Regions from separate parts of the Acinetobacter sp. 25-47-122 genome, predicted to be linked through region 1. Evidence: predicted binding sites of a transcription regulator. Region 1 holds the regulator's gene; the other holds the start of a gene.
The links. The regulator PhoB, encoded in region 1, activates phosphate uptake and scavenging genes when phosphate is short. The targets are predictions, from matches to a motif close to TGTCATNAANCTGTCATAA.
Positions count from the first base shown of each region.

Region 1 (15,552 bases):
CCTTTTCATTTACGTCACTTAAAGACAAATGACAACCTTGCTTAGCCAGTAACACCGCAAGTTGTTGACCAATACCAGAACCTGCACCTGTGATTGCAGCCACTTTGTTTTTAAAATTTTTCATTGTGAATCCTTTTTTTGATTTTTATGCACCACAGCGTTGATCTGGGTCATTCATGTTCACTATAATTTTGACAATTATTATTGTCAATGTAACTATCGACCATTTTTATTGTTACTATAGGCCAATTTAGTATCTTTAGCTGATCGGTAATCTATACTGACCGCAGCATAACACTTTTATAAAAAGACTCGAATTGCTATGAACCCAGAGAACCTCACTCCATCAGAACACGAGCAAGCGATTGAAAAGCCTCCTGCAAAAGAGCGTCAATTTAAAGGGATGTCCTTAACTGAGCGCAAACAAGCGCGTCGTGAGAAACTTATTGAAGCGGGTATTGAAGCATATGGAACTCATGGTTTTTTCTCAGTAACCGTTAAAGATATTTGCACACAAGCGAAATTAACTGAACGTTACTTTTATGAATCTTTTAAGAAAAGTGAAAACTTATTCCAAACGATCTTTTTAGAACTGATTGAGAAGCTTCAACAAACATTAATGCAAGCTATTATGAAAGCCTCTCCTGAGCCTCTAAACATGATTGATGCAGGTCTAAATGCATTCTTTAGTTTTTTAGAAGATGATCCGCGTACCGCTCGGATTATTTATATTGATGCAATGCTCGTCCAAGAACTTCATAATCATGCAACCATTCAAGAAACAATGGGCCGTTTCGACCGAATGATTCATGCCTTTGTCACATTGATGATGCCACATACCCATCTCACTGAAAAAGAGATCTCCTTGATTGCAACTGGTCTAAATGGCTATGTCACTCAAGTTGCTGTTCGCTGGGTGGTGGGTGGTTTTAAATTTCCACGTGCTGAGGTCGTTCAGGCATGTAAAACTGTTTTTCTCGCCCTATTGAATGATCTAATGAAAAAGTAGCATCAAATTAAGATGAAGAAATTGTGACAAATCGTAAGTAAATTTAAGATATTGATTTAATTCATGATTAATGAATATCAATGAGACAAAATATCAGCTTAATTGTCACAAAACATTGCTATATTTAACTTCGATTTCCATCTTGCAATGATACTGTCATAATTAATCTTTGTAATAAGCCTGTCATAAATATAAAACGGTTCACCGTTCATCATAGGATATTGCGTTGTGAAAGATGACTACATTTTAATTGTCGACGACGAGCTCCCAATTCGGGAAATGATCCATACTTCTTTAGATATGGCAGGCTTTCAATGCTTGGAAGCAGAAGATGCGAAACAAGCACATCAAATGATTGTTGATCAACGTCCAGCGCTTATCCTACTCGACTGGATGTTACCGGGTGGCGTGAGTGGCGTAGATTTGTGTCGTCGCCTTAAGCGTGATGAAACACTTTCAGAAATTCCAGTCATTATGTTGACTGCGCGTGGCGAAGAAGACCATAAAGTTCAAGGTCTTGATGCTGGTGCAGATGACTATATGACGAAACCATTTTCAACACGTGAGTTGGTATCCCGTATTAAAGCGGTGTTAAGACGTGCAAATGCGTTAAATGGCGAAAAAACCATTGATGCAAATGGCTTAATTCTTGACCCAGTAAGCCAACGTGTCAGCTATAATCAAAATATTCTTGATATGGGGCCAACAGAATATCGTCTATTGGCATTCTTTATGACTCATCCAGAACGTGCCTATACCCGTGCTCAATTACTTGATCAGGTATGGGGTGGAAATGTGTATATTGAAGACAGAACCATCGACGTCCATATCCGTCGCTTACGTAAAGTGCTCGAACCTTATGGTGCAGACCGTTATGTTCAAACTGTGCGTGGTACTGGCTATCGTTTTTCAACACGAGCTGATGTTGCTTTAGGTTAATTTAGATTTTATGTACGAACCCTACCCCGTCCCAGAATTGGCACGTGAACATCAAAAGTTTCTATATAGCAGTTTATGGACTTTTGCCAAGCAAGACTTACGTTTACTGGTATTTCTACTGATTATTGCGGGCTGTATCGGGTTAGGGATTGGCTATCTTTGGATATGCTTAGGCATTGCCTGTCTCATATTTTTTGGTATCCAATTACGCTCATTATATTTAGTCAATGATTGGATTTCGAATCGTCCTTACGATGTACCACCAAATTTAAATGGAATCTGGGGGGCATTACTGTTCAATGTATATCGGTCTCAACGCCAAGAACGTATTGTACAGTCTGAAATGGTTGGACTGATCGATCGGACCCAATCTTCTCTTGTGGCTTTATCAGAGGCGATTATTCTTACGGATGATTCCCATCAAATCGAATGGTGGAATCCTGCTGCGGAAAAGTTATTTGGCATTCAAGCTGTTGATCGTGGCCGCAACCTGCTCACGATTATTCGCCAACCTGATTTTATTGAATATTTTCATAATACCCATCAAGCACCAGATGGTGTAAAAATTAAATTGGTGAATCATGATAATAAGTATGCGCAAATCAAACTGACTCGCTTTGGCAATGAAAGTCGCCTCTTAGTTGCGCACGACATTACCCGTATGAAAAATCTCGAGCAAATGCGTTCAGATTTTGTTGATAATATTTCACATGAATTAAGAACACCACTCACAGTGTTAAGTGGGTATATCGAAACATTCACAGATCAAGAAGATATCAATCCGCGCTGGAAACGTGCCTTTGAGCAAATGCAATCGCAAACTAAACGCATGAATGCATTGGTCAATGATCTTTTGCTTTTGTCTCGTTTAGAAAATGAAAAACAAATTGCGAAAAATCAAATTATCGAAATGCCAAGTTTAATGAACCATCTTTTCGATGATGCGCAAGCTTACAATATTGATTATGGTCATACACTTAACCTTGATATAGACAGCCACTGTGACTTAATTGGTTCAGATATGGAATTGGCGAGTGCGTTTAGTAACTTAATTACCAATGCCATAAAGTACACCCCGAAAGGTGGCACCATCACCATCGGCTGGCATGATGATGGGGAACGTGGCTATTTTTCTGTTCAGGATACTGGTATTGGAATTGATCCAAAACACTTACCGCGTTTAACTGAGCGTTTTTATCGTGTGGATAGTGCACGCAGTCGTCAAACAGGTGGTACTGGTTTAGGCCTTGCCATCGTTAAGCACGTACTTATGCAACATGGCGCACATATTGAAATCGAGTCGAAAGAAAACGAAGGCTCTACATTTATTGCCGTGTTTCCCAAAGAACGCTTGTATAAAATGCACGAATAAAAAAAAGCGCCTAAGGCGCTTTTTTTAGTCAGAAGATACACTCAAATAAGATGACCTAACGCTTCACCCATTACTACAGTTGAGTTCGCCTTAAATGCTTGGTCCCATTGCATTTTATCTTTCTCAAACAAAACTACAGCCGTTGAACCCAAATAAAAACGTCCGAGCTCATCACCTTTTTCAAGTTTCATCGCATGATGGTTCAGCTCTAAGCGACCCGTTGGTTTTACTTTACCTGTCGCAACAGTTTCAATTCCAGCAACAATCATTGCGCCAACTAAAACAACAGCCATACGACCAACATCAGTATCGAATAAACATACCATTCGTTCATTACGTGCAAACAAACCCGGAATATTTTCAGCTGTAGTTTGGTTGACTGAAAATAATTCACCTGGAATATATAAAGTTTCAGTCAATGTACCAGAATAAGGCATATGCACACGATGATAATCACGCGGTGATAAGTACACTGTTGCAAATTCACCATTTTTGAATGGTGCTGCCAATTGAGGATCACCAATTAACTTTTCAACTGAAAAGCTTTGACCTTTTGCCTGAAAAATATCGCCCTCATTGATTTTACCCAATTGTGAAATTGCACCGTCTGCAGGTGACACGACACTTTTAGGATTAGGATCAATTGAACGAACGCCTGTTTTCAAAGAGCGAGTGAAAAACTCATTAAAGGATTTAAATTTCAAGGCATTTTGTTGCTCAGCAATTGACATATCAATGCCATATTTTGCTTTAAATGCTTGAATGACAACATTCTTTAATACTGGGTTTTCACTGGCTGCGACTTTACCTACCAAACGGCTGAGTTTTTGTTGCGGGACGATTTGCTGCGCTTGAATAAATAGTTTCTTTTTTAAATTTGTCAGACTCACTCAGGTGACTCTCCAGTAATGATTGGACTGTCGAGGCGGTTGCCCCACTCGCTCCACGCACCATCATAAGCTTGGATATCCCAACCCAGTAATCGACCAATAATGTAAGCTAAACCTGAACGGTGATGAGACTGACAATATACGACGACTGGCTGATCAAATTGAAAGCCCAATTGTTCTAAACGTTGTTGCGTGCGTTCTAAGGGGTGCAATTTTAAATGATTTTGACGATTAAGTGCAGTACTCCACTCAAAATGTCTAGCCGTTGGAATATGTCCACCACGACGTGCCGCGAGACGTTGCCCGGTATACTCCTCAGCCGTTCGGCAGTCCCATACTTGGCAAGTTTTATTTTCAATTTTTTTTATTAAAGTTGAATAATCAATACGGTGTTGATCAACATTGGATGTCTTAACTTGAAAAAGACATGTGACTGGCTGAACCTCTTCAACTTCTGAAGAAGTAGGATAGTTGGCGCCTAACCATGCATGAATACCACCATTTAATAAACTGGTGTTATAAAAACCCATACAGTGTAGATTCCAGATCAGTCGACCAGCCCATGCCCCACCTTCATCATCATAGACCACGACATGATGCTCAGGTGATATGTTTAATATCTGTACTAGCTGCTGAAGCCCTTCATCATCAGGCAATAAACCCGTAGCTTGTTCCTCTTGGCGCACTAAAAATTTTGGCTTCAGATGTATAGCATGCGGAATATGTAATTGCTCATAGACCGAACTTCGGGTCAAATCAACAATACGTAACTTTTCACTTCCTAAATGAGGAACAAGTTGTTCTGCTTCAATGAGCAGCCCGAAATCAAAAGCGTTAGTGGTCATATTTATTGAATAGTTCTATTGGCCTTGTTCAAATCTTAGCACAAGACTTTTTCAAAATTATTCTGATTTTTTGCATGGTATTAGCAAAAAATCAGAAAAGGGAAATTATGCTTGAGGAGACTCAACATCAAATACCTGACGCAAATATGCGAGGAAGGTATCATTATCAGTCATGGTTTTTCCTGGACTATCAGAGAGTTTAGCTACTGATTGACCATTGCACTCGACTAACTTTAAAACAATATTCAAAGCAGTTTGTCCCATATCATTGGTGAGGTTAGTACCAATCCCGAAACTGACTTGGAAACGATCTTTAAAATATTGATGCAAATCCCATGCCTTCTCTAAGTTTAGACCATCACTGAAAGTGAGCATTTTAGTTTTGCTGTCAATTTTTAATTTTTTATAATGTGCGTAGGCTTTATCGCCCCACGTATATGGATCACCACTGTCATGTCGTAGACCATCAAACAATTTGGCAAAATACAAATCAAAGTCTCTTAGGAATGCATCCATACCAACAACATCTGTCAGTGCAATGCCTAAATCTCCGCGATATTCCTGCACCCAAGTTTCAAGTGCAGCTTTTTGGAAATCACGTAAGCGAACATCCAGTGCTTGGAAAGCTTGTAAAAATTCATGTGCCATCGTACCAATTGGTGTAATACCCAACTGCTTTGCCAATAAAACATTACTTGTGCCACGAAAAATATGTGGTGCAGCCTTATTAAACTCTTCTACCACATGTTTTTGCCAGTCAAAACTATAGCGACGGCGTGTTCCAAAATCGGAAACAAGAAATGGTGGATCATTCGGTTGTTGACTACTTTCATAGTGTTTCAACAATTCAATTTTAGCTTTAAGACGGCGCTCTCCTTCTGCCAATACCTGCTCATCGCGAATACGACGAAAATAGAGTTCATTGACAATTGCAAGTACGAAAATTTCAAACATCATTGCTTGAACCATAGGTCCTTCGATACGGATATCTAAACGGCCTTGATCATCGATACTGGCTTTAATAAAGCGGCGCTTAAGTTGAAATAATTCTAAATAGTCTACAAAATCACTTTTAATAAAGCGCAAACTTCTTAAATATTGTAATTCGTCTTCTTTAAATTTGAGCTGACACAGTAAATCTAACTGTTCGTTCAGTTCCTCTAATATATCCACGAGTGGATAGGCTGTATCTTCAAGGTTACGACAACGAAATTGATAGACACTATCCGTTTGAGGAAATTGATGTAATACCACTTGTAACATCGTGAATTTATACAAGTCAGTATCAAGTAAGGATTGAATAATGGCAGACATATTATTTTTCAGTTTTTAGCAACTTATTGCATTAAAGCACATTTTGTTGCGATTCATAGCTCGTTTTAGTAATTGTCGAAGATTATTCGACTAATTACTAAAACTTAAACTGATTATTTTTTTGCATTGTCTTGACTATATGACTCAGTCAAAGCTTTCAATGCTTTATCTTGCCCAATAACTTTTGCGAATTCTTCTGTGGTCTTGTGTCCTGTCTGTTTCGCTTGAGCATCACAATCGACCTGACTCAATTGTTTGGCAATCGACCATTCAAGCTTAAAGATAGCACCCATCAAAGCTGTATTACCCTTATTATCACGAGCACAGCGGTCTGCGCCGTTTTCCAATAGAGTCGTTACAATATCTTGATGACCATAGTAGGTCGCCATCATTAATGGTGTAAAACCAGCATGGTTTTTAATATTGACTGGAAAACCATGTTTCAAAAATTCATGAATAACTTCTTTGTTTCCTGTTTTCGCTGCTGCAAAAAATAAGTCAATCACTTCTTTCTGATCTGATTGTTGTGAGCTACTGACAGACGTCGTTTGAGCGTGAAGCATTACTGAACTTAAACTCAGTAAAGCGATTAATAAACTATATACAATATTTTTCATTCTTCCCTCACCTGAGTTTAAATTCGATAACGAATGCCTGTAAAACTCCCCTAGGGTTGCAGGAAAGGAATTGAGTTTTACAGGACTTTTTTGAGGTGACACCTTATACCCTAATCACCAATTTAAGGACTAATCTTGATTAGTCTTTTAAAGCTGCCGCTTTCGCTTTAACAGTCGCTAAGTTACCGTTTACAGCTTTAGTCATACGTGTGCCGTAATCCGCATCTGCTTTATAGAAATAAGACAACATGATGTGTTTAGTTTCTGAATCTTTTACGTTACCAAGATCAGCTGCTAAGTTCATAATGAGGTCAGATTTCTCTTTAGCAGAGTATGAACGGTATAAATCACCCGGTTGCTTAAAGTTTTGCTCTTTCACAGCACGTTGTTGAACAGTGCCAGAAAGTGGAGTTTCAACAGCACGTGCTTTAGGAGTCGACGGTTTTGGCTCCATACGGCTTGGTTCATAGTTCACGTTAGATGAAGTTGCACCAACATTCATATAACCATCTTGGTTATTGTTGTTCACATTTACCAATGGACGGTTTACTGGAATTTGCTGGTGATTTGCACCCAAACGGTACATTTGTGTATCAGAGTAAGAGAAGATACGACCTTGAAGTAAGCGGTCTTCTGATGGCTCGATACCTGGTACTAAATTACCTGGTGCTAAAGCAACTTGTTCCGTTTCTTGGAAGAAATTCTTCGGCATACGATTTAATGTCAAAGTACCCACTTTTGTTTCTGGTACTAAATCAGTAGGCCAGATTTTAGTTGGATCAAGTGGATCGAAATCGAAGCTATTCAAATCTTTAGGATCCAACACTTGGATATAAAGATCCCATTTCGGGAAATTGCCCGCATTGATGTTCTTATAAAGATCATTCGTTAAGTGGTTGAAGTCTTTACCTTGTAATTCAGCAGCTTCTTTAACGTTTAGACCTTTAACACCTTGCTTAGAACGGAAGTTAAATTTAACGTATTTATATTCGCCCTTGTCGTTGTACAATTTAAATGCATGTACACCGAAACCGTCTTGTTCACGGTAGCTCGTAGGAACACCTTGGTTACCATATACATAAGTCAACATATTTGTTGCCCATGGCTGGCTAGACAAGAAGTCAAATACGCGATTAGCGTCTTGAACGTTGTCAATTGGGCTTGGTTTCATTGCGTGGATGAAGTCTGGGAACTTGATCGCATCACGAATGAAGAATACAGGCGTTTGGTTACCAACTAAATCCCAGTTACCTTCTTGAGTATAAAACTTAATTGCGAAGCCATGTGGGTCACGTAAAGTTTCTGGAGAATGCTTACCATGAATTACTGTAGAGAAGCGTAAGAATACTGGAGTTTTCGTACCTGCTTTGAAAAGTGAAGCAATAGTAATATCTGATAAATCTTTAGTTGCAACGAATTCACCATAAGCTCCCGTACCACGTGCGTGTACAACACGCTCAGGGATACGCTCACGACCGAAACGTTGAAGTTTTTGAATCAACTGTACATCTTGTAATAATACAGAACCATTTGGACCTGCAGTGATTGAGTTTTGGTTATCACCCACTGGTGCGCCGTTATCTTTTGTTAATGGTGCAGCTGATGCTGCTGTCGCAGTTGCAAGCATTGCAACCAACATTGAACGCTTAAACATCGTTTTCTCTCTCAAATTTACCTTTCCTGCACGCGTAAATTACCTCCTTTAACAAAATTGGTAAAAAGGTTAATTTTTATTATTTCAATCGCTTTATTAGATTAAAAGTATATACTCTGATTAATTATTTTTTTATCAATAACTTATGACGATAGATGGCGACTTTATCCCTTTTCTTTTTTTTAATTTGATACAATTCATTTGAATTAAAAAACATCAAACTTGGTTGAATTATGCGTGCTTTACTCCAACGCGTCCTTGAAGCGAAAGTCGTTGTGGATGGTGAGATTACTGGTCAAATCGGAAAAGGAATTTTAGTTTTTATTGGTATTGGCAAAGAAGATAACTTTGAAAAAGGTAAGAAGCTCATCGATAAGATTTTAAAATACCGTTTTTTTGATGATGACCAAGGAAAAATGGGTTGGAATCTTAGCCAAGCAGGAGGCGGATTATTATTAGTCTCGCAATTTACCCTGATGGCACAAACCCAAAAAGGTTTGCGTCCTGACTTCGGCCCTGCAATGCCGCCTCTCGAAGCAAAAGAACTGTATGAACAGTTAGTTGAATACGCAAAATCTCAGTTTGAACATGTACAAACAGGAATCTTTGCAGCGGATATGAAAGTGCATCTCATCAATGATGGTCCGGTAACCTTTAATCTTGAAGTTGAATGACAAAAAAAGCCCGCTTATGAGGGCTTTTTCTCTTGCATTTCAATACTCATCTCTAGAATCAAAACGAGAAAAGTCCGTATGTAGGTGATGTATTACTTACCTGTCTTTTCTTTAATAAATTGACGAGCAAATTGTATTTTTTCTTTTACAGGTTTAGGAATTTTTGGTGGAATTAATTTAGCGACTTGGTTAAACCATACCAATAAGCTGAAATCACCTTCCATTTTAATACTGCCATTTTGCATACCCGTCATGAATGCAGTTGGATCACCTTTCATCAGGGTTTTAACACCTTGCTCGCTATCAGCAAACTGAAGTACGAAATCTGCTTTCTCTGCATCACCTGAAACAGAATCAATCTGACCATTGTTGACTAAAATCTGACGTGCAACACCTAGATCTGTACCAATTTGAATACGGAACTGACGATCATGAATTAACTCAATAAATTTTGGACTCGTACGTGACAATTGTTTCATACGCAACGCCAAACCTAACACCAAAAGGTCTAGTGGATCTGTGCTTGCATCAACGATAGGTAATTTCACAACAGGTATTGAAGATAGTTTCATGACAATTTAAGTCCGTTTTTTTAATATCAAAAATAATTGATTCATCCTAGCATATCTTATAAGTAAGGAAATGCAGCTTTGTTTAACAAAACGTATAGGCAAAAAAAAGGTATATCATTTTGATACACCTTTAAATATAAAATTGTTACTACGCAGTTTTGGTCTACATCTCATCTGTCATGCGCAGGATTTAATCGTCCTCATATACAGGAGTATGTTCAATATAACGACGATTTTCTAAAGCCTTTTGCGCACGACTATCTTCGCGAAGTAAGAAAGCCGTTAAAGCCACCATGGCTAAGCTAATCGCTGTTAAATAACTATATGCCAAGGACATGTCAAAGACGTGTTGAACACTATAACGAATACCTTCAAGTAAACCCCAGAAGACCATACCCGCCAACATAAACCCTAGCCAATGACGATAAGGTGAAAAGAATACGGCCGCCAATGCTACAGCGATCAGAGCAAATCCGAGTATCGTTGCAAAAGTTAAAGTGACCATAAAAATCTCCGTCAAAATTTAGATGTTTCAAATACTGCCTAATGGTGTTTCACAACAAATTAAATAACGCTTCACTTTCTTCAATGGTCTTGTTGGCGTCTATGAAAGCATTATGGTGAGTTTTTTTCAGAAAAAAAGACCTGATGCTTTTGTAAGCGACACATATTGTCGCAACATTCTTTTGTCATTACATTTTTTAAGATTAGACATTTTTCATAGAGTCAGAATCAGTCAAACTTGGCGTGTCATTACAAAAAAATACCTCGTAATTTTTTGTCAAAACATCTTTTTTTCGATGATGACCATCTGTTTTTTCGTCTGAACTTAGCTGATTAAAATTTGTCTAAGAATGATTCACTTAGATTAAAAAAAGCGACCATTTGGTCGCCTTTTTAATGCGCTTTTTTGATTTTAAGCTCGGCTTAAATCTTTATCATGTACACCTAATAGGTACAGAACACCATCCAAACCAACACTAGAGATGGCTTGATTTGCATTTTGGCGTACCAGTGGTTTGGCCCGGAATGCAACGCCCAAGCCCGCTATAGAGAGCATTGGCAAATCATTCGCACCATCACCTACTGCAATCGTTTGCTCAAGTGAAATGCCCATTTCATCCGCAATTTGGCCTAATAAAAATGCTTTACGAGCGCCATCCACAATATGCCCTTTAACTTCGCCAGTGACCTGCCCATCTTGAACATCCAAAATATTGGCATGAACTTCATCAATCCCTAGTTTTGCTTGTAAATATTCAGCGAAGTATTGGAAGCCACCAGATAAAATAGCCGTACGATAACCCAAAGATTTCAGGGTTGAAATAAGACGTTCTGCACCTTCAGTAATCGTTAAACGTTCTGCAATTTTAGGCAATACAGAAGCATCCATGCCTTTCAGTAGTGCCACACGCGCACGGAAACTGCTCTGAAAGTCCAGCTCACCTTGCATAGCACGCTCAGTAATTTCTGCGACTTGTTCACCGACACCTGCTTCAATTGCCAGCTCATCAATTACTTCTTGTTCGATAAGGGTTGAGTCCATATCAAAACAAACTAAACGACGATTACGACGGTACGGCGTGTCTTCTTGTACTGCAACATCGACACTTAATTCATTTGATAAACTTAAACATGCCGCTCGCATTGCTGCAGCATCTAACATTTGACCGCTCAAACCAAATTGCACACAAGCACGTTTTGGTTCATTTTCAAAATGATTTAACGTTGGTCGTCCAGACAAACGGGTGACTGTTTCAATATTAAAGCCTTGACTCGAAACAATATTAGTCACTGCTTGCAAATGTGCTGCAGTAAGTTCAGGTGCCAATGCTGTCACAATATATCGTGTACGCCCACCTTCTTTCACCCATTGCTCATAATCTTCTGAATTGATTGGTTTAAAGCGCACAGTAAGACCAATATCATGTGCTAAAATCAGAATATCCTTCATGGCCAAAGCTGTTGCTGTCTGGTCTTCGGAGGCAACCACGATGCCGAGAGTCAATTGGTTATGGATAACTGCTTGTCCTACATCTAAAATTTGCAAAGAATGTACGGACAACACCTGCATCAATCGAGTAAACTGATTCGGTTGGTCAGGTCCTAAAAATGAAATAAGAATGATTTCTCGCATGAATTGACTCGGGTCTGAGCTACGAATATTGTAAGAATCATAATCGAAATTGAATTAATTTTCTTTGGAAGTTTACGTTGAATGCGCCTAGACAAGGGCTATTTGCTAGCCTGCTGATTGTAAGTTTTGCCTTGCATACCTTTTTATTGGTTATTGCAACGACACATCAATTAAATGAAAACCGTGCAAGCCAAGGTTTGCTAATGACGACTCAACTGGTCGCAGATAGCTTAACTGAACTTGAACCTGCCAATACTGTATCTCTTGCATTATTAGCCAATCGCTATGCAACGAATCCAAGTGTTGCATATATACGTATTCTTGGCACAGGAGACCAAGTTCTCGCAACTGCAGGCTTGTCTAAGACGCGTCAGGGTGAAATCTTCGTTCGAGATGCACTACAAAATGAAAAGAAAATTGGCAGTGTGGAAATCACATTGGTTAAACCAAGTATCGGCGAAATATTAAGAACACAATGGCTGGCGATCCTCTCGTCACTCTTTATTCATGGCTTATTATGGTTGGCTTATCGTGCCATTGCTCGCCCTACGCGTAGCGAATATCTTGCGAGATTAAATAATGAGTCCCGTTTACGTCATGAGATCAAGCTGCTCACTGAAGCATTAGAACTGGAAAAGAGTCAGCCTAAACAACCTCATACGCCAGAGCAAAATAAAGAACAAGCTGCAATTACGCCAAAAGTACCGACTCTGCAGTTAAATCAGGATGCTTTATCACTGAATATCCAATTTTATGATCCGAAACAATTAATTAATACGGTCAACAAATCTGTCTCTTTACCTTATTTTAATTTATGTCAAATTTTCTTAAATAAGAGTATCGAACTGTGTACAGCGCATTATCATTTGAATGTTGATGATATCGTTGTGAATCGTAGTTTTGATCAACAAGGTGCTGTCATTAGTATTTCTTCACTCAAGAATAATTCGATTGCTTGCATCTTAATGATTGGTTCGGTTTTTCAATTATTGTCAGAAGTACTCTATAAACGTTACCGTGAGGATAAACGGTTCGTATTGCAAACACGTTGTGCTGTAACCGCACCAGTGGAGGCAATGCAACTCGATTCAGTACAAGCAGCGGAAAGACTCACACATCACCTGATTGCGAAAGAAATGGCGCTATATTTGACCCACGATCAGTTAAAGCATATTGGTGAATGCTATCAATTGGTTCCGATGCCGAATCCGACCAGTGTGTTAACTCGTCACGCTTTTATGATTAATGGTATGAACGAAGCCTGTGCCGAACTCGCACAAAATATCCGTACTGAAATTTTGAAAGGCAAAGCCCAAAGCTCCTCGATGGATCGTACAATCACCTCTTAATTAGATTAAATTTTAATAAGCAAACCAGATTTGATGCTAAGTTAAATCTGGTTTTTCTTTTTTAAAGCTTACAGGCGTGAAAAGTTAGACTAAGCGTCTAGTTTGTATACAAAATTGCTCTTTTGGTAATTTTATCTCTCTTTTCAATGTGCTATGAAGGTGTATGTTGGACTGTATTGAATGGTACAGTCATAAGCATAGGCAAACTGACTAAAAAAGCGTTAGACTATGGCGCAACAAATTTATTCAAATGTCAGAATGACATAACAAAAAGGTGAAGGTTGATGTCGCTCAATACTGTAGAAGAACTTGTAGCAGATATCCGTGCAGGAAAAATGGTCATCCTGATGGATGATGAAGATCGTGAAAATGAAGGCGACCTCGTTATTGCTGCAACGCACGTACGACCTGAAGACATTAATTTCATGATCACACATGCTCGTGGCTTAGTTTGTTTAACCTTAAGCCGTGAACGCTGCAAACAATTAAATTTACCGTTAATGGTTGATGCGAATGGCGCTCAACACGGGACAAACTTCACACTTTCTATTGAAGCTGCAAATGGCATTTCTACAGGTATTTCTCCAGCAGAACGTGCACACACGATTCAAACAGCAGTTGCGGCACATGCAAAACCAGCAGATATCGTTCAGCCAGGCCATATTTTTCCACTCATGGCACAACCAGGTGGTGTGCTCCATCGTGCAGGTCATACCGAAGCAGGTTGTGATTTAGCTCGTCTTGCAGGTCTTGAACCAGCTTCTGTGATTTGTGAAATTATCAATGAAGACGGGACTATGGCCCGTCGTGCTGACCTTGAAATTTTTGCTAAAAAACACGGTCTAAAAATTGGTACAATTGCTGATCTTATTCACTACCGTATGACCAATGAACAAACGGTAGAGCGTTTGGATCAACAAAAACTCGATACCGAGTATGGTACTTTTGATCTTTACCGTTATCGTGAAGTCGGGAATCCTGATATTCATTTGGCATTGGTTAAAGGTCAACCTGAAGAGGGTGTGACGACTGTTCGCGTTCATGGCTTCAATCCGGCGCGAGACTTATTAAAGCTTAATAAGCAAGATGGTGAAGCAGCTTGGAATTTAGATCGTGCTTTAAAAGAAATTGCACAAAGCGATCGTGGTGTCTTGGTATGGATTGGACAACGTCAGCCGTCTGATTTAGGTCCAGCATTAGAGGCATTAACTGCGCCAAAACCAGCCAAGTCAAATGCTGCCTTATCGCAGCAATACCAAACCATTGGTGTGGGTGCACAAATTTTACGTGATTTAGGCGTACAGAAAATGAAGCTCCTGAGCTCACCTTTACGCTTCAATGCATTGTCTGGCTTTAATTTAGAAGTGGTCGAATACATCACAGCTGATCAGAGCTCTCATTCATAACTCTTATTAAATATCGAGGTTGCTATGGCGATTCGCCGTATTGAAGGTTTATTACATCTCGCGAGCGAAGATCGTTACGCGATTCTAGTTGGTCGTTTTAACAGCTTTGTTGTTGAACATTTATTAGAAGGTGCAATTGATACATTGCATCGACATGGTGTTAAAGACGATAATATCACTGTCGTTCACGCGCCAGGCGCTTGGGAACTTCCGGTTGTGGCGAAAAAACTCGCAAATTCTGGTAAGTTTGATGCGGTAATTGCACTTGGTGCAGTTATTCGCGGTAGCACTCCTCACTTTGACTTTGTTGCTGGTGAATGTGCAAAAGGCCTTGGTGTTGTTGGTTTAGAAGCTGGTTTACCTGTGATCAATGGCGTATTGACCACAGACAGCATTGAACAAGCCATCGAGCGTTCAGGTACAAAAGCAGGTAATAAAGGTGGCGAAGCTGCCTTGACTGCAATTGAAATGGTTAACTTGCTAAAGGCGATCTAAAGCATGTCGCAGACACTCCAAGCTACTTATGCAGCTAAACGCAAAGCACGTCGTTTTGCTGTACAAGGGATTTATGAATGGCAAATGAGCCACAACCCTGTGCATGAAATTGAAGCACGTACACGTGCTGAAAATGCCATGCACAAAGTGGATCTCAGCTATTATCACGAGTTGCTCACACAAGTGATTGCAAATCATGAAGCATTGGATGCGTTATTAATTCCAGTACTAGATCGTGAGATCTCGGCACTGGACGGCGTTGAATTAGCTACTTTGCGT
Region 1 covers NZ_JBWYIJ010000004.1:170,430-185,981, forward strand. The annotation lists gene AC1M9P_RS05240 (SDR family NAD(P)-dependent oxidoreductase) at 1-124, opposite strand, end outside; gene AC1M9P_RS05245 (TetR/AcrR family transcriptional regulator) at 323-1,009, shown strand; gene phoB (phosphate regulon transcriptional regulator PhoB) at 1,238-1,948, shown strand; gene phoR (phosphate regulon sensor histidine kinase PhoR) at 1,959-3,320, shown strand; gene asd (archaetidylserine decarboxylase) at 3,362-4,210, opposite strand; gene AC1M9P_RS05265 (sulfurtransferase) at 4,207-5,055, opposite strand; gene pncB (nicotinate phosphoribosyltransferase) at 5,161-6,369, opposite strand; gene AC1M9P_RS05275 (ankyrin repeat domain-containing protein) at 6,483-6,986, opposite strand; gene AC1M9P_RS05280 (catalase) at 7,126-8,640, opposite strand; gene dtd (D-aminoacyl-tRNA deacylase) at 8,874-9,314, shown strand; gene AC1M9P_RS05290 (SCP-2 sterol transfer family protein) at 9,407-9,886, opposite strand; gene aciT (ciprofloxacin tolerance protein AciT) at 10,077-10,391, opposite strand; gene serB (phosphoserine phosphatase SerB) at 10,803-12,023, opposite strand; gene AC1M9P_RS05305 (hypothetical protein) at 12,101-13,372, shown strand; gene ribBA (bifunctional 3,4-dihydroxy-2-butanone-4-phosphate synthase/GTP cyclohydrolase II) at 13,657-14,778, shown strand; gene ribH (6,7-dimethyl-8-ribityllumazine synthase) at 14,803-15,273, shown strand; gene nusB (transcription antitermination factor NusB) at 15,277-15,552, shown strand, end outside.

Region 2 (15,552 bases), on a different contig from region 1:
AGACGAAGTAAAGCAAAGGATTTATAGTGCAGCGGATAGAGCACTATATATTGCAAAGCAAAATGGCCGTAATCAAGTCAAATGTGACACGATATCGACAGCTGAATTTAACATTTGAGATCTTATTTTGGGTCTCCATTGATCACCAAGAGAATAAAAATGAAGACACCTATACCTGATTATCTTGCCCATGTATTGGACCAATGTCATGCGAATACCGAAGGAGCATTGGCTGACTATATTCCAGAACTGGCAGCTGCCAATCCAAATCGTATCGCTTTAGCACTTTCAACCATTGATGGTACGATTTATTCTTCAGGGGATGATGAGGTTGAGTTCACGATTCAATCAATGTCTAAACCATTTGCTTATGCGTTAGCGATTCAAGAACATGGTTTGGCTCAGGTATTAGAAAAAGTTGGTGTTGAACCTTCGGGGGAAGCATTTAATCAAATCTCATTAGAAAAAGAACGATCGATTCCCAAGAACCCAATGATTAACTCGGGTGCGATTACGACACATTCTTTATTACCTCATAAAAAGACTGTTTCTCGTGCAGAACATTTACGACGTTTCTTAAGTGAACTGTGTGGGCGTGAATTAACCTTTGATGAGCAAGTCTATCAATCTGAACTCAAAACAGCATTTCGTAATCTTTCGATTGGATATATGTTGCGTACCGTCGGCGTGCTAGAAGAAGACCCAGAGCATATTGTTCATGGTTATATTCTACAGTGTGCGATTAAAGTCACCGTGAAAGATTTAGCGCGAATGGGCAGTGTATTAGCGAATGGCGGAAAAGACCCTGTTACGGGAAAATGTATTTTAGATCGTCAGGTATGTCGTCAGGTACTTAGTGTCATGATGACGTGTGGTATGTACGATGCAGCTGGAGATTGGTTGACCACCGTTGGTATTCCTGCCAAAAGTGGTGTGGCAGGGGGGATCATTGGTGTCTTGCCAGGTCAGGTTGGAATTGCGGTTTTTTCGCCTAAATTAGACAGCCACGGCAATAGTGTTCGAGGTGTGGAAATCTTTGAACGTCTATCAAGTGATATGGGATTACATTTAATGGAGGGAACCCCTTCAGCACAAACCATTATCCAAAGTCGCCGTGAGTATGATGATGGCATGGTGGTGTATGAGCTACGTGGTGTCTTGCAATTTACAGAGACTGAAATGTTCTTGCGTGAGTTACAGAATGAGCCTGTAGGTAAAAATAAAGTAGTGCTTGATCTTACACATCTGACCTTAATCCATGATGTCGGTGCTCGAATGTTATTTGAAGGTGTGAAACGTCTACAGGATGATGGTCACAAAGTGGTGGTCTTAGATGCGGAATCATTGTTATCGGAACAACAAAGTAAAGGACACAAACGCGTCATTGTCCAACAGCATTTGCATGATTATTTAAAGTGATCAGCAAAGATGATGCACTTTAAGATGCGTGTATAATATTGAAAATTGTATACCGTTTTTTGGGAATGTTATGAAGTCTGAAGTCCAGCAAGGAAAAATTAAAATTTATCATGCCGATAAAGGTTTTGGTTTTATTGGTGGTGCAGGTGAGGATATTTTTTTCCACATTTCTGACTTTCCTGCAGATGAAGGTGAGCCAAAACGCAATGACCGAGTCAAATTTCAGGTTGTTGAAAATCAAGGTAAATTAAAAGCAGTCAAAATTCAACGTGTAGCTGACCAGTCAGCGAAAGCGAAGAAGTCTCGTGTGGCATCACATAATCAGGCGATTACCAGCGCATTATTATCAAGTTTTAAAAAATAAAAAGCAAAAAAAGCCCTGAATCATCAGGGCTTTTTTGTAGAACAGATCAATCATTCATGTCATGTTTAGATGTTATTTTAGATGATCGGCAATATCGGTAAAAATCACACCTAAACCATATGCACCTGCATCAGGATAGCCTAAGCTACGATCCCCGACAGTACCTGCACGACCCATACGTGCAACAATCTCTTTGGTCGATTCTGCGCCTTGAACAGCAGCTTGAGCACCTAAGATAAAGTTTTCCTTAAAGCTTTTGTCGGTGTTGTTTGACCATGAATCTGCGCATGGCACTAAAGCATCGATCAACGTTTTATCACCGACAACAGCGCCACGTCCAAATGAACGTTCGCCTGTAGTTTGAATACCTTTTACTGCGGCTTGCAGCATATCGGCAAAATCCACCACGCTTAACGTGGTTTTACCTTGAATGGCTTTACTTGCGGCACGGAATGCAGAACCCCAGATGGGACCCGAAGCACCGCCACAATGTTCCATAATGATCATGGAGCTATTGAGCAAGAATTCATCCATCTGCTGTGCTTGGATCAAGCTTTGCCATTCTTTCTTGAGTTGTTTAAAGCCTTTAGCCACACTCATGCCGAAGTCGCCGTCACCTGCGTGCGCGTCTAACTCACAAAATAGCACTTCATTTTTAATAATACAGGCAGCCATGACATCGACCACATAGCGCATGTTTTCAATGGTAAATTGCTCATTTTGAATTTCAGCATGTTCTGCTGCAGTTTCAACTTGGCTGTTGCCTTGATGTTGGGTAGCCGTATCTTTTATCGCAAACTCAATGGCTAAAGCAGGTGAACCATCAAGTTTAAAGGCAGGGGTGTTGGCTTCAGCATCTAAGTATGTTTTGAGTTCATCATCCAATTCAAGTAATGAAATGGATGCACCATTCATGTCGATACTGGTCATGTAGTTGCCGACAAAAGTACGGTAAATTTTGATGCCCTTATGTGCAAGGTGTTCACATACATCATGATTAAACAGATACAGTTCTTGCATTGGGGTAGAACCAAAGCCATTGATCAATACTGCAACTTCTTTCATGTCTGGACGATCTAAAAACAGGTCATCGACCATACGTTGTGCCAGTTCTTTTGCTGGCAAGATTTTTTCACGACGGATGCCTGGTTCACCATGAATACCGACGCCGTATTCCATTTCATCATCGGCAAGGGTAAAAGTTGGTGTACCTTTGGCGGGAACAGTACATGAGCTATAGGCAAAACCTAAACTGATGACATTGGCTGCGGCTTTCTGTGCCACCGCTTTAACTTCACTCAGCTCTAAGCCTTTTGATGCGGCAGCCCCTGCAATTTTATGTACAAAGACTGTGCCTGCCACACCACGACGACCGACAGTATAGAGGCTGTCTTTCACCGCTATATCATCTGCAACTTTCACAAAGTCGACTTGAATCCCGTCTTCAGTGGCTAAAGCTGCACCATTCTGGAAATTCATCATATCGCCAGAATAGTTTTTGATGATCATCAACACGCCTTTGTCGGTTGCGACGTGTTGTAATGCTTTATAGACCTGAATTTGTGACGGTGATGCAAAGACATCGCCACACACAGCAGCGTCTAACATGCCTTGACCTACAAAGCCCGCATGTGCAGGTTCGTGACCGCTACCGCCACCACTGATGAGAGCAACATTATTATGTTTTTCTTTTCTTGAAATAATTTTATGTGACTCAGTAAATGCGAGTTCAGGGTGAGCAAGGACAAAGCCTTTGCACATGTCGACAACCAAGTTTTCAGGGTGGTTGATGAGTTTTTTCATGGAAATATCAAACTTTTGGTAATTTCATTAATAAGTTTTAATTATTCACTAAACTTGAAATATTTGCTGATCTAAAAATGTTAAAACGGATGATTTGGGGGGGGCTATTTTCACCTCTCCCTAACCCTCTCCTAGAAGGAGAGGGTATTTTCTTTATCGAATTTATAGTGGTTTTAACTTCACAATGAATGCTCCGTCTCCTATTGGGATGTGAAGCAATGCTTCGCAAGGGGGGAGGGGAGTCAAGAAAATCAATTTAGGTTATTAAGTATTCAAAAAATTAAGTTATATTATTGTTTTAAAATTATAAAATTGGGGCTATGAAAAGTACAATTTACACAGAACTTCAAAATTTTTTCTTAGATACTCCTTTTGTGTTATTTGGTACAGGTACCTCTTGTGCACTTGATACTCGTTTCGGTATGGGAGCATTACAACAATATTTAGAAAATGAGTTTAGTACTCTATCGGGTGTAATGTTAGAAGAATGGCAGGCTGTTCTTGATAAACTTAATAGTGGAATAGATTTTGAAAATTCTATGAATGAAGTTAATTCAACTGAATTAATTAATAGGATAGTTGAAAATACAGCTAATTTTGTAGCCTCAATAGATAAAGAATATTCAACTCAAATTTTGGATGGCAAAGTTTCATGGAGCTTAAGAAAAATAATTAATAAATTATTTAATTCTATTGGCGAAAATCAAGTCTTGAATGTGGCAACCCCTAACTATGATTTACTTTGTGAATATAGTCTAGTATCAGACAATATTGCTTATTGCACCGGATTTAGCGGAGGTGTTATTAAATATCTAGATTGGGAAAAGTCTTGCAATCATCATCAGCATATTACTCCGTCAACTGGTCGCAGACCACCGAGAAAAGCCTTAAAAAAGCATATTAAGTTTTATAAGCCTCACGGGTCTCTTAATACTTTTTTATATAAGGATAAAGTTGTTGAGAGTGATATTTGGACACATTCGAAGCCTCTTACAGTTGAGCGTATATTGGTAACACCTGGTTTATCAAAATATGAAAAATTACATGAGCATAGAACTTCATTGTTAAGTGCTTATGATGCTGCAGTAAATGGGTCAAGTTCATTTTTATTTTTGGGTTTTGGATTTAATGATATGCAGTTAGTAAATGGGACAATAAAGAATAAAATTCAAAATAATAAGAATAATGCTTTAGTTATTACAAGAGATTTAAATGAAAGAATTGAAGAGTGGATGAATAGCTCTGAAAATATGTGGGTAATTTGCAAACAAGATTCAAATGATAATGCAAGAGTCTTTAATAAAAAACTTGGTAGTTGGTATGAGCTTGATATTAATTTATGGGAATTTTCAGTTTTTAGTAAAGAAATTTTAGGGACATAATTATGTTTTCGTTTGATGAATCTTATTATCTAGGTGATGTTAGAGAAGTAGATACTAGAAAAGTATCAATATTAGTAGAAGACAGTAATAATTTAAAAAAAGCACGAGTAAATCAATTAATCGCTGCTAAATTAAATATTGCTTACGATTATTGGCTGATTGGTATGATAGATAAAGTTATTAAATCTATTGTAGTAAGTCCAACTAGTATAACGGAAGAGGAAGAAGAATTAGAATATTTGGAAGAAACGATAGTTAATACGGTTAAAGTAACTTTGATGGGTGCTCTAAAATGGGATGCGAGTAAACAAAAAAATATATTTACTAGATCAGTAGATCATGTGCCTGAAATTGATACTCAATGTTTTGTATTAAAAGATGCAAATTTAGAAGTTTTTATGGGTCATTTATCTGATGGTAAAGATTCAAAAAGCTTACTAGAGTTAGGGGTTTTCAAATTAGATGATAAGGCGAAAGCGTTATTAGATGGAAATAAACTGTTTCAACGTCATGCTGCTATATTAGGAAGTACAGGTTCAGGGAAATCTTGGACAGTCGCTACTTTACTAGAAAATACCTCCAAATTACCCTCCTCTAATATCATTGTTTATGATTTGCATAGTGAATATAAAAGTCTAGCCTATGCTAAGCAACTTAGAATTCCTGGTCCAGAAGATGATATTTCTTCACTAGAAAATATATATTTGCCTTATTGGTTACTTAATAATGATGAAATTCAGACACTTTTTGTAGATGGTAGTGAGTTTACTGCTCATAACCAAGTTGTTTTAGTTCAAAATACTATTTTGGAGTTAAAGAAAAATTTTTTAGAAGATAATAATAAAGGTGATCTTATAGAAACTTTAACATTTGACAGCCCTATTCCTTATAGAATTGAAGACTTATTAGATCGATTAGAATATTTAAATACAGAAAGAGTTCCGGGTGCTAATAATAAAGATAAAAATGGTCCCTATCATGGAGAATTAACAAGGTTACTTGTAAGGATAAAAAGTCGTGTTAATGACAAAAGATACTCCTTTCTGTTTCAAAATGATTCCTCATATCTTCAATACGAATCCTTATATCATATTGTTGCAAAATTAATGTCATTTGCTGAAAGAAATATAAAAGTTGTTGATTTTTCTGATGTGCCTGCTGATATTTTGCCAACTATTATCGGATTGGTTTCTCGACTAACGTATCAAGTACAATTTTGGAGTGATTCTGCTAGTAGAAGACCTTTAGCTTTTGTATGTGACGAAGCACATCTATATTTACCAAACTATCCTAATAGCCCATTAGAAAAACGAGCAGTTGCAACTTTTGAAAAGATTGCTAAAGAAGGACGAAAATATGGTGTTGCTTTATTAATTGTGAGTCAACGGCCTTCTGATGTTAGTACTACGATATTAAGCCAATGCAATAATATTATCTCGTTAAGATTAACAAATTCTGATGATCAGAGTGCTGTGAGAAGTGTTTTGCCTGAAAGTTATGCCAGTTTATTAGAGCAATTACCATTGCTGGATGTGGGTGAGGCAATGGTTGTTGGTGATGCGGTATTACTTCCTAGTCGTATTAAAATTCATGAACCAACTCAGAAACCACTCAGTGCTACGATTGATTTTTGGACAAAATGGTCTGAGGAGGTTAAAGAAACAAACTTTGAAAAATCAATCGAGAATATGAGAAGACAAAACAGAAATTAATATTTCAATAAAAAATCCCCTCACTCGAGGGGATTATTTTTTCTAAACTACGAGATTCTTAAACAATAGAATCATCCAAATTCGGCGCTAACCAACGTTTCGCTTCATCCAACGTCCAACCTTTACGCTTCGCATAATCTTCCAACTGATCGCCAGAGATTTTACCCACGTTAAAGTATTCAGTTTCAGGGTTGGCGTAGTAGAAACCGCTCACTGATGAAGGTGGCCACATTGCAAAGCTACTAGTTAAGTAAGTTCCAATCTTTTCAGTCGTACCTAACCAATCAAACAACGGCGCTTTTTCAGAATGTTCAGGACAAGCAGGGTAGCCCGGTGCAGGACGAATACCCACATACTTCTCTTTGATCAACTCTTCATTCGAAAGCTGTTCATCGGTTTGGTAGCCCCAGAACTCTTTACGAATACGTTGGTGCAAGTGTTCAGCAAATGCTTCTGCAAAACGGTCACCCAAGGCTTGAACCATAATCGCGTTATAGTCATCACCTTTGGCTTTGTATTCTTGCGAAAGTTCTTCCGCACCAAAGATCGATACAGTGAAACCACCCAAATAATCTTGCGCCACGTCTTTCGGCGCTACAAAGTCAGCCAGTGAGAAATTCGCTTTGCCTGTCACTTTGTCAGACTGCTGACGAATATGCTCAAAGGTATGCGTCACATTGCCATTTTCATCAGTTACCGCAACAGTGTCTGCTGCAACACGGTTGGCAGGGTAAAGACTGAAAGTAGCGCGCGCATCGAAACGTTTATTTTCGATGATGTCTTTGAGCATCGCTTGTGCTTGTTCAAACAAATCACGTGCAGCTTCACCCACAACTTCATCTTCAAGGATTTTCGGGTATTTACCCGCCAAACTCCAAGAAATAAAGAATGGTGTCCAGTCGAAGTATTCCACCAAAGTTTCTAAAGGATAGTTGGTGAATGTTTCAGAACCAATAAAGTTTGGTTTTACAGGTGCATGCTTTTCAAAGTCAATTTTGAAGCCATTTTCAACTGATTCAGCATAAGACAGTTTTGCAGCTTTCGGTTGCTTATTCGCTAGACGTGTACGGATTTTTTCATAATCCGCTGCATAGTCCGCTGCCAATTGAGGCTTCATATCAGCAGATAAAAGTTGCGTTGCAACACCGACTGCACGAGAGGCATCAGCAGTGTAGTACACGCCATCATTGTGATATTGCGGCGCAATTTTCACGGCAGTATGCGCTTTCGATGTTGTTGCACCACCAATCATGAGTGGAATGTTAAAGCCTTTACGTTGCATTTCTTTCGCAACAAAGACCATTTCATCGAGTGATGGTGTAATCAAACCTGACAAACCGATGATATCAACTTTCTCATCAATCGCAGTTTGTAGAATTTTCTCACACGGTACCATCACGCCAAGGTCAACGATGTCATAACCGTTACAGCCAAGTACCACACCCACGATGTTTTTACCGATGTCGTGTACGTCGCCTTTAACAGTAGCAAGCAAGATTTTACCTTTGGCTTCGCCTTGGGTTTTTTCTGCTTCAATAAATGGGTTCAACCAAGCCACGGCTTGTTTCATCACACGTGCAGATTTCACCACTTGTGGTAAGAACATTTTGCCGGCACCGAACAGGTCACCCACCACGTTCATCCCTGCCATGAGTGGACCTTCGATCACATCAAGTGGACGAGCTGATTTTAAACGTGCTTCTTCAGTATCTTCATCGATATAAGTCGTAATACCTTTAACTAACGCGTATTCAAGACGTTTTTCTACAGGTTCATTGCGCCATTCAAGGTTTTCTTCAGCCTTTTGCGCACCCGCTTGACCACGATATTTTTCCGCAACAGCGAGTAATTTTTCAGTCGCTTCTTGACCGCTTGCGCCTTGGTTACGGTTCAGTACCACATCTTCAACAGCTTCTTTTAGCTCAGCATCGATATCATCATAAATTGCAAGCTGACCTGCGTTGACGATCCCCATGGTTAAGCCTTGTTGAATGCCGTGATACAAGAACACCGCATGGATCGCTTCACGAACAGGCTCATTACCACGGAATGAGAACGATACGTTTGAGATCCCGCCTGACACCATGGCATTTGGCAGGTTTTGCTTAATCCAACCTGTTGCTTCAATGAAGTCCACACCGTAGTTGTTGTGTTCTTCAATACCTGTTGCGACCGCAAACACGTTCGGGTCAAAAATAATATCTTCAGATGGGAAACCCACTTCGTTGACTAAGACATCGTAAGAGCGCTTACAGATTTCCTTTTTACGTTCAGCTGTATCCGCTTGACCATTTTCATCAAACGCCATGACAATGACTGCCGCACCGTACTGACGGCAGAGGCGAGCACGTTCTACAAACTCGTCATAACCTTCTTTTAAGGAAATTGAGTTTACAACCGCTTTACCTTGGACGCATTTCAAACCTGCTTCAATGATCTCCCATTTAGAAGAGTCAAGCATGATTGGCACACGTGAAATATCAGGCTCAGATGCGATCAGATTCAGGAAATGCACCATCGCTTCTTGCGAATCCAGCATCCCTTCATCCATGTTGATGTCGATGATTTGCGCACCGGCTTCAACTTGTTGGCGAGCAACATCTAAAGCTTCAGTGAAGTTACCTTCTTTAATCAGGCGTAAGAATTTTTTAGAACCTGTCACGTTGGTACGTTCACCGACGTTCACAAACAATGAATCTTTAGTAATGTTAAATGGCTCTAAACCACTTAAACGACATGCAGGTTCAATTTCAGGGATTTGACGCGGTGCAATACCTTCAACTGCTTGCGCAATCGCACGAATATGATCCGGCGTCGTACCACAACAACCACCCGTAATGTTAATTAAGCCACTTTCAGCAAATTCTTTAATAAATGCTGCAGTTTCTTCAGGAGTTTCATCATAACCACCGAAGGCATTTGGTAAGCCTGCGTTTGGATGCGCTGAAACAAAAGTATCCGCAACGTCAGACACGGTTTTGACGTGTGGACGCATCGCATCTGCACCCAGTGCACAGTTAAAGCCAATCGATAAAGGCTCTGCATGGCGCATTGAGTTCCAGAATGCTTCTGCGGTTTGACCTGTGAGTGTACGCCCAGATGCATCGGTAATGGTGCCCGAAATCATAATTGGCAGTTCGTAACCAATTTCTTTAAACACTTCTTTCACTGCAAAGATCGCAGCTTTGGCATTTAGGGTATCGAAGACCGTTTCAATCAAGATGATGTCTGCACCACCTTCAATCAATGCCTTAGTCGCTTCAATGTAGTTAACTTTTAACTCATCAAAGGTGATGTTACGGAATGCCGGATCATTTACATTTGGTGAAATTGAAGTGGTACGTGACGTTGGTCCTAATACGCCTGCGACAAAACGTGGCTTTTCAGGTGTTGAGTATTTTTTACATGCTTCTTTGGCAATTCGAGCTGCTTCACGGTTAATCTCAGGAACCAAATCTTCCATATGGTAGTCAGACATTGAAACACGCGTTCCATTGAACGAGTTGGTTTCAATAATATCTGCACCAGCTTCAAGATAAGCTTCATGAATGCCTTGAATAATCTGTGGCTGAGTTAGAACCAATAAGTCGTTATTACCCTTAAGGTCGTAGGCCCAATCCTCAAAACGTTCACCACGGTAATCAGCTTCTTCCAATTTGTGGCGTTGGATCATGGTACCCATTGCACCATCAATAATCAGGATACGTTTGGCAAGAAGCGCTTTTAAGGTGGCGAGGGTAGACATCAAATGACTCTCACAAAAATCTGCACAAATAATGGTGCAATATTTTAGCAGAGTTACGTCCACTTTTCTGATAAATAAAAATTTATGAACCTATTCCCAAAAAATTAAGGATGAATTTCATCCATCAACTACGATGATCAATCTATCAAAACTGAAACTGACTATATTTCATCATGTTGTCATAATCTAATGTAATAATAACTGCCGTTGTAACAAATGTGACAGTGATGTCATCTTTATTTCATCTATTTAATTACCGATTGAAATAAAGATTAAAGACGAGGGTTTTGTATTAACTATTTGATTATTATTGTTAAATTTTGAATATTGGTTGTTTTTAAAGTTTAATTTTCTTAAATAAGTGTCATTTGGATGACTTATATGACAGCTCTTTGTCATATAATTGTAATAATTAAATTGAACAATAGAGGGGATATTTATCCTCTTTCTCTGCTTGCATGAATTCTAATCAAACTCCAGTTTCAGATTCAGCACAATCGTCAACGCCTATGCAGTCGACGAATGTTCACGTGCCAACGCCGAAATTCTTTATGCCAGTGTTCCTTACACTGATTGTTTCAACCTTGATTTACATTGGTTTTCAGTTGGCTGCTGATTTATCTCATGTGCCTGCTTTAAATCTTTATGCTGTGATCATGTTGGCCACGGCATTGTTTATCGCATTGGGTTTCGAGTTCGTTAACGGTTTCCATGACACGGCAAATGCTGTGGCAACAGTTATTTATACCAACGCTTTATCTGCACCTGTCGCTGTAATGTGGGCAGGCTTCTGTAACTTCCTTGGCGTAATGGTCGCAAGTGGTGCAGTTGCCTACGGTATTATCGCGCTATTGCCTGTTGAATTGATTATGAACGTCGGTTCAGGTGCTGGTTTTGCCATGGTCTTTGCCATGTTGATTGCCGCAATCGTATGGAACTTAGGAACTTGGTTCCTCGGTATCCCTGCTTCTAGCTCTCATACACTGATCGGTTCGATTTTAGGTGTGGGCATCATGAACTACATCTTAAACGCAGGTAATGGTGCGTCAGGTGTAGACATGGAACAGGTGATGAAAGTGGGTAAAGCACTTTTATTCTCACCATTAATCGGTTTTGCATTTGCGGCTGTATTGTTCTTATTGGTTAAAAAAATCTTTAAGAAACAAGTGGAATTATTCCAACCACCAGAAGGGAATAAACCGCCGCCGCCACTTATTCGTGCCATTTTGATTTTCACGTGTACCGGTGTAAGTTTTGCACACGGCTCAAATGATGGTCAAAAAGGTATGGGTCTGATTATGTTGATTCTGATCGGGATCGTGCCATTGGCATACTCTTTAAACAAGAGTCTAGATCAACAACATATCCAAACGTTTGGTCAGTTATCTGCTCAAACTGCTGATTTGATTTATCCAAATCACCAAGATATTCCAGATGAAAAAGCGCGTGAAATTATCACGTCATATATCCAAACCAAAGAAATCACGCCTGAAGTTGTACCAGCTTTGGCAAGTTTAACGGATCATTTAGGTGAAAAAGTAGGAAGCTACACATCCATTAAAGATGTTCCTGAAGATCAAGTGGCTGAATTCCGTAATGATATGTACCTCAGCACGACTGCATTCAAGCGTTTAGATAAAGCAGAAGCTTTACCTGCCATGACTGAAGCGCAAGAAAAAACAGTGGACAACTACCGTGATAACTTAGATTCATTCCTTCAATACATTCCAACATGGGTGAAAGTTGCGACTGCATTGGCATTAGGTCTAGGGACGATGGTAGGCTGGAAACGTATTGTTGTTACCGTTGGTGAGCGTATTGGTAAACAACACATGACTTATGGTCAGGGGATGTCTGCAGAGTTAGTTGCAATGTCAACGATTGCTGCTGCTGATGGCTTTGGTATGCCAGTGTCAACAACACACGTTTTAAACTCTGCTGTAGCAGGTACGATGGTTGCGAATAAGTCGGGCTTAAACTTCCAAATGGTTCGCACAATCTTATCAGCGTGGATTTTCACACTGCCAGCAACAATCTGTTTATCAGGTGGTTTATTCTGGTTGTTCCTTCAGTTCACCTGATGGAATTCAATACTTAAAGACTAAAAAAGCGCTGAACAATCAGCGCTTTTTTTATGATCAATTGTTTATGACGCTTATTTTTGGAATTTAGACCAAAGTTTTTTCAAGGGGAGTTTTTCCTCAGCAAAACCATATAATGCGGCAAATGGTAGGGCGGTGCGTGCGAGATATGCTACACGCCATAATCCACCATGATTAGCACCATGCATGATTAAGTCTAATGGATGATTGAGGGCGATGTCAGGATTGGCAACCGACTGTGGGTTTCTCAAATCATGAATCCACAACGCAGCCATAATCGCATTGGTCGTCGCGGGTTCAAATGCTTCAACATCAAACAAATTGGCACCATTGAAAGCAGCTTTTAATAATGGGTTTTTGGTTACCGAATGTGTAGTGGTCGATGGAGCAATATTAATGCTGACACGTTGACCTTGTGACCGTGCTAACGTAGCGCGCCATTGTTGAATCCTTTTCGCCAACGCATAATTTGGACCTTGTTCAACCACAAGACAGTCGCAGATCCCATACTGTTTATCATGACATTGGAATAAGCGTTCTTCATTTTGTTTGAAAAAATAATCACGAGAGACAGTCGAAATACTCTTGGACAGAATATTTTCAAGTTTAGAGCGTGATTTAAACTTATCTAATCCACCTTGAATAACTTCCTGTGGTACAGCGTAGACGTCAGTGGGCGTACACATATACATTAAACTGGTATTGGATTTTTGTTGGCTGACATGTTGCATAATGGCATCCATCGCCATAGAAACACGAACGTGCTTTTCGCCATCTAAATACGCAATCGCGGCAAGATCTAAGTCTCGATCAAACTGGGTGAGCCAATGTGCAATCTCAGGGGTATCTGTTAATAAGTTAACGCCTAAACGCTCTGCAGCTTCACGTATAGATGCAGATGAATCTATTGATTCGACACTTGGAGCGTATAAGGTCGCATTGCCTTGCAGAACAGTATTCAAAATCTTTGTCCATACTCGCTCATGATTTAAATCAAGCGCCACGATATTGGCTTTCCATTTCGCCAGCCAAGGTAAAGGTCCTGCTTCAGAAGCTGCACCAAACAGCACCATTGTTCGATCTGAAAGGTCAAACCACTCTGGATGCTGCACACACGCTTGTAGTGCCTGTGCATGTGATGCTTCTATAATACCTCGGTCTAACCAAAGTTGAATTTGGTCGAGTAGGGCTTGACCTTCTAAATTTTTACCCTGATAAGGTACAAACCATTGTGGCTCAGCATTAGAGTTTCCTTGAAGTGTGTAGGTATTTAAATCTTTTGATTTAAGATTCATCACTTCATTCAATGCATGTGTATGTTGATCACGTTGAAAACTAAACTCTTCATAAGCTTGTTGAAGTCCATCTTGAGCGATGCGCAGCGCAGCTTCAGGTGATGAGAGCCCACATTCTACCAACCGTTTAAAATGAATCGGATAGGATTTTCGCCAATTCTTTTCATTGATAACTGCATCAGCGTATTCTGGCTGAATCTGTTGTAATGCCGCACTGACGATGCGTTGGCCTGATTTTGAACTGCTGGGTTTAGAGGACGTGTTAGAGGAAAATTGTAAACCATCAGGTTGATTAGACATGCAAAAAATCTCAAAAAAAAATGAATAAATTCGCGGATGCCTACATTATCCTGACAAAATTAATGATCTAGGTGGCATTAATTACCAGATATTGATTGAATTATTACGAGATATTTCTAAAAAAAGGAAGCCGAAGACTTCCTTTATAAACAAAATCAATTATTTAGTATTTTTTATACCATTGATCAATTCTTCTAACATAAATGCAGTGTTATCTAAGCCAGCGCCCGTTAAATACCAGGCATCGGCATCAACAAAGATGACACGATTCTCTTTGACTGCTTGACTATTCTTGAGTAATGGATGTGATTGAATATGTTGTTTCGCAGCATAGTTTTGCGTGTTTACAGCACCACGGTCTAACACAATGATGAAATCAGGATTTTGTTTTATTGCATGTGCTAGACGCTCTAAATTGCGTTGCGCGGCAGCAAGCGCTTCTGGTGAGTTTGGAGCAGGTCGAGCACTTGAGGCTTGAGGTGCTGCAGACGGCACCACTGACTTTAAGCCAGAAATATCATAGGCAAATCCAAATCTTTCATTCTTTGCATGCGGTATAAAATTATCACCCATGGCAAAAAGCATCAGGCCGGATTTGCCTTTAGTGAGTTGTTTAAGTTGTGCTTGAAGGGCATAGACATGATCTAATTTAGATTGTGCGAGTTGTTCCTTATTAAACATTTTTGCTAAAAAAAGTGTGCGATTTTTCAGGTCTTGATTGAAGTTTTGAGTATCAGGCCAGAGGTTGATTGCAGGTGCAATTTTTTTGACCTCATTTAATTTTGCAGCAGAACGCCCGCCGACAATGATGAGATCTGGCTTTTGTTCTTTTAATAAGGTTTGGTTGGGTTCAAATAAAGATCCAGCTTTTACATATTGTTTGTCATTAAATTTTTTCAAAGCACCAACAAAAGTAGTTTCGGGTACGATTGATGCTTGAATACCCAAAGCATTCAGTGTATCCAACGCGGATAGTTCGTAAACAGCCAGCTTCTGTGGCGTATTTTGAAGTTGAATAGTTTGATCTTGATAAGTGAATTGAACAGGTTGAGCATATGAAACAAAGGCGCTGAATGAAAGAATGAGTGCCAATGGAAGTTTAATGTAAGTCATATCAATACCTCGAGGTTTGATAAAAGCTTAACATGAATATATAAATGATAATCATTATCATTGTTGAATTTGTGTTTTTGATTTATTTACCAGCATCAACTTTGAATTTAAGGGTATTTGTGCGGAGTGTTTTAAGCCCCCGCAATGATCAAAGAATTAGAGCGGTAGTTGAAACAACTTGCTGAAGAAATGTGGAATAATTTGAGGTTCAATCAATATCGTAACCACGACACCGTAGGCTGCACCCCATAAATGTGCACTGTGGTTGATGTTACTGTTTCCACGTTTACCTGACCAAATACTATAAGCAACATAAA
Region 2 covers NZ_JBWYIJ010000001.1:300,323-315,874, reverse strand. The annotation lists gene AC1M9P_RS01390 (GGDEF domain-containing protein) at 1-118, shown strand, start outside; gene AC1M9P_RS01385 (glutaminase) at 160-1,419, shown strand; gene AC1M9P_RS01380 (cold shock domain-containing protein) at 1,490-1,783, shown strand; gene dhaK (dihydroxyacetone kinase subunit DhaK) at 1,856-3,586, opposite strand; gene AC1M9P_RS01370 (SIR2 family protein) at 3,907-4,968, shown strand; gene AC1M9P_RS01365 (ATP-binding protein) at 4,971-6,680, shown strand; gene metH (methionine synthase) at 6,739-10,425, opposite strand; gene AC1M9P_RS01355 (inorganic phosphate transporter) at 10,884-12,506, shown strand; gene AC1M9P_RS01350 (hypothetical protein) at 12,581-14,122, opposite strand; gene AC1M9P_RS01345 (ABC transporter substrate-binding protein) at 14,282-15,235, opposite strand; gene AC1M9P_RS01340 (rhomboid family intramembrane serine protease) at 15,392-15,552, opposite strand, start outside.
Region 2: a site for PhoB is predicted at 10,592-10,610, ahead of AC1M9P_RS01355 (inorganic phosphate transporter). Genes of this name have one in related genera too.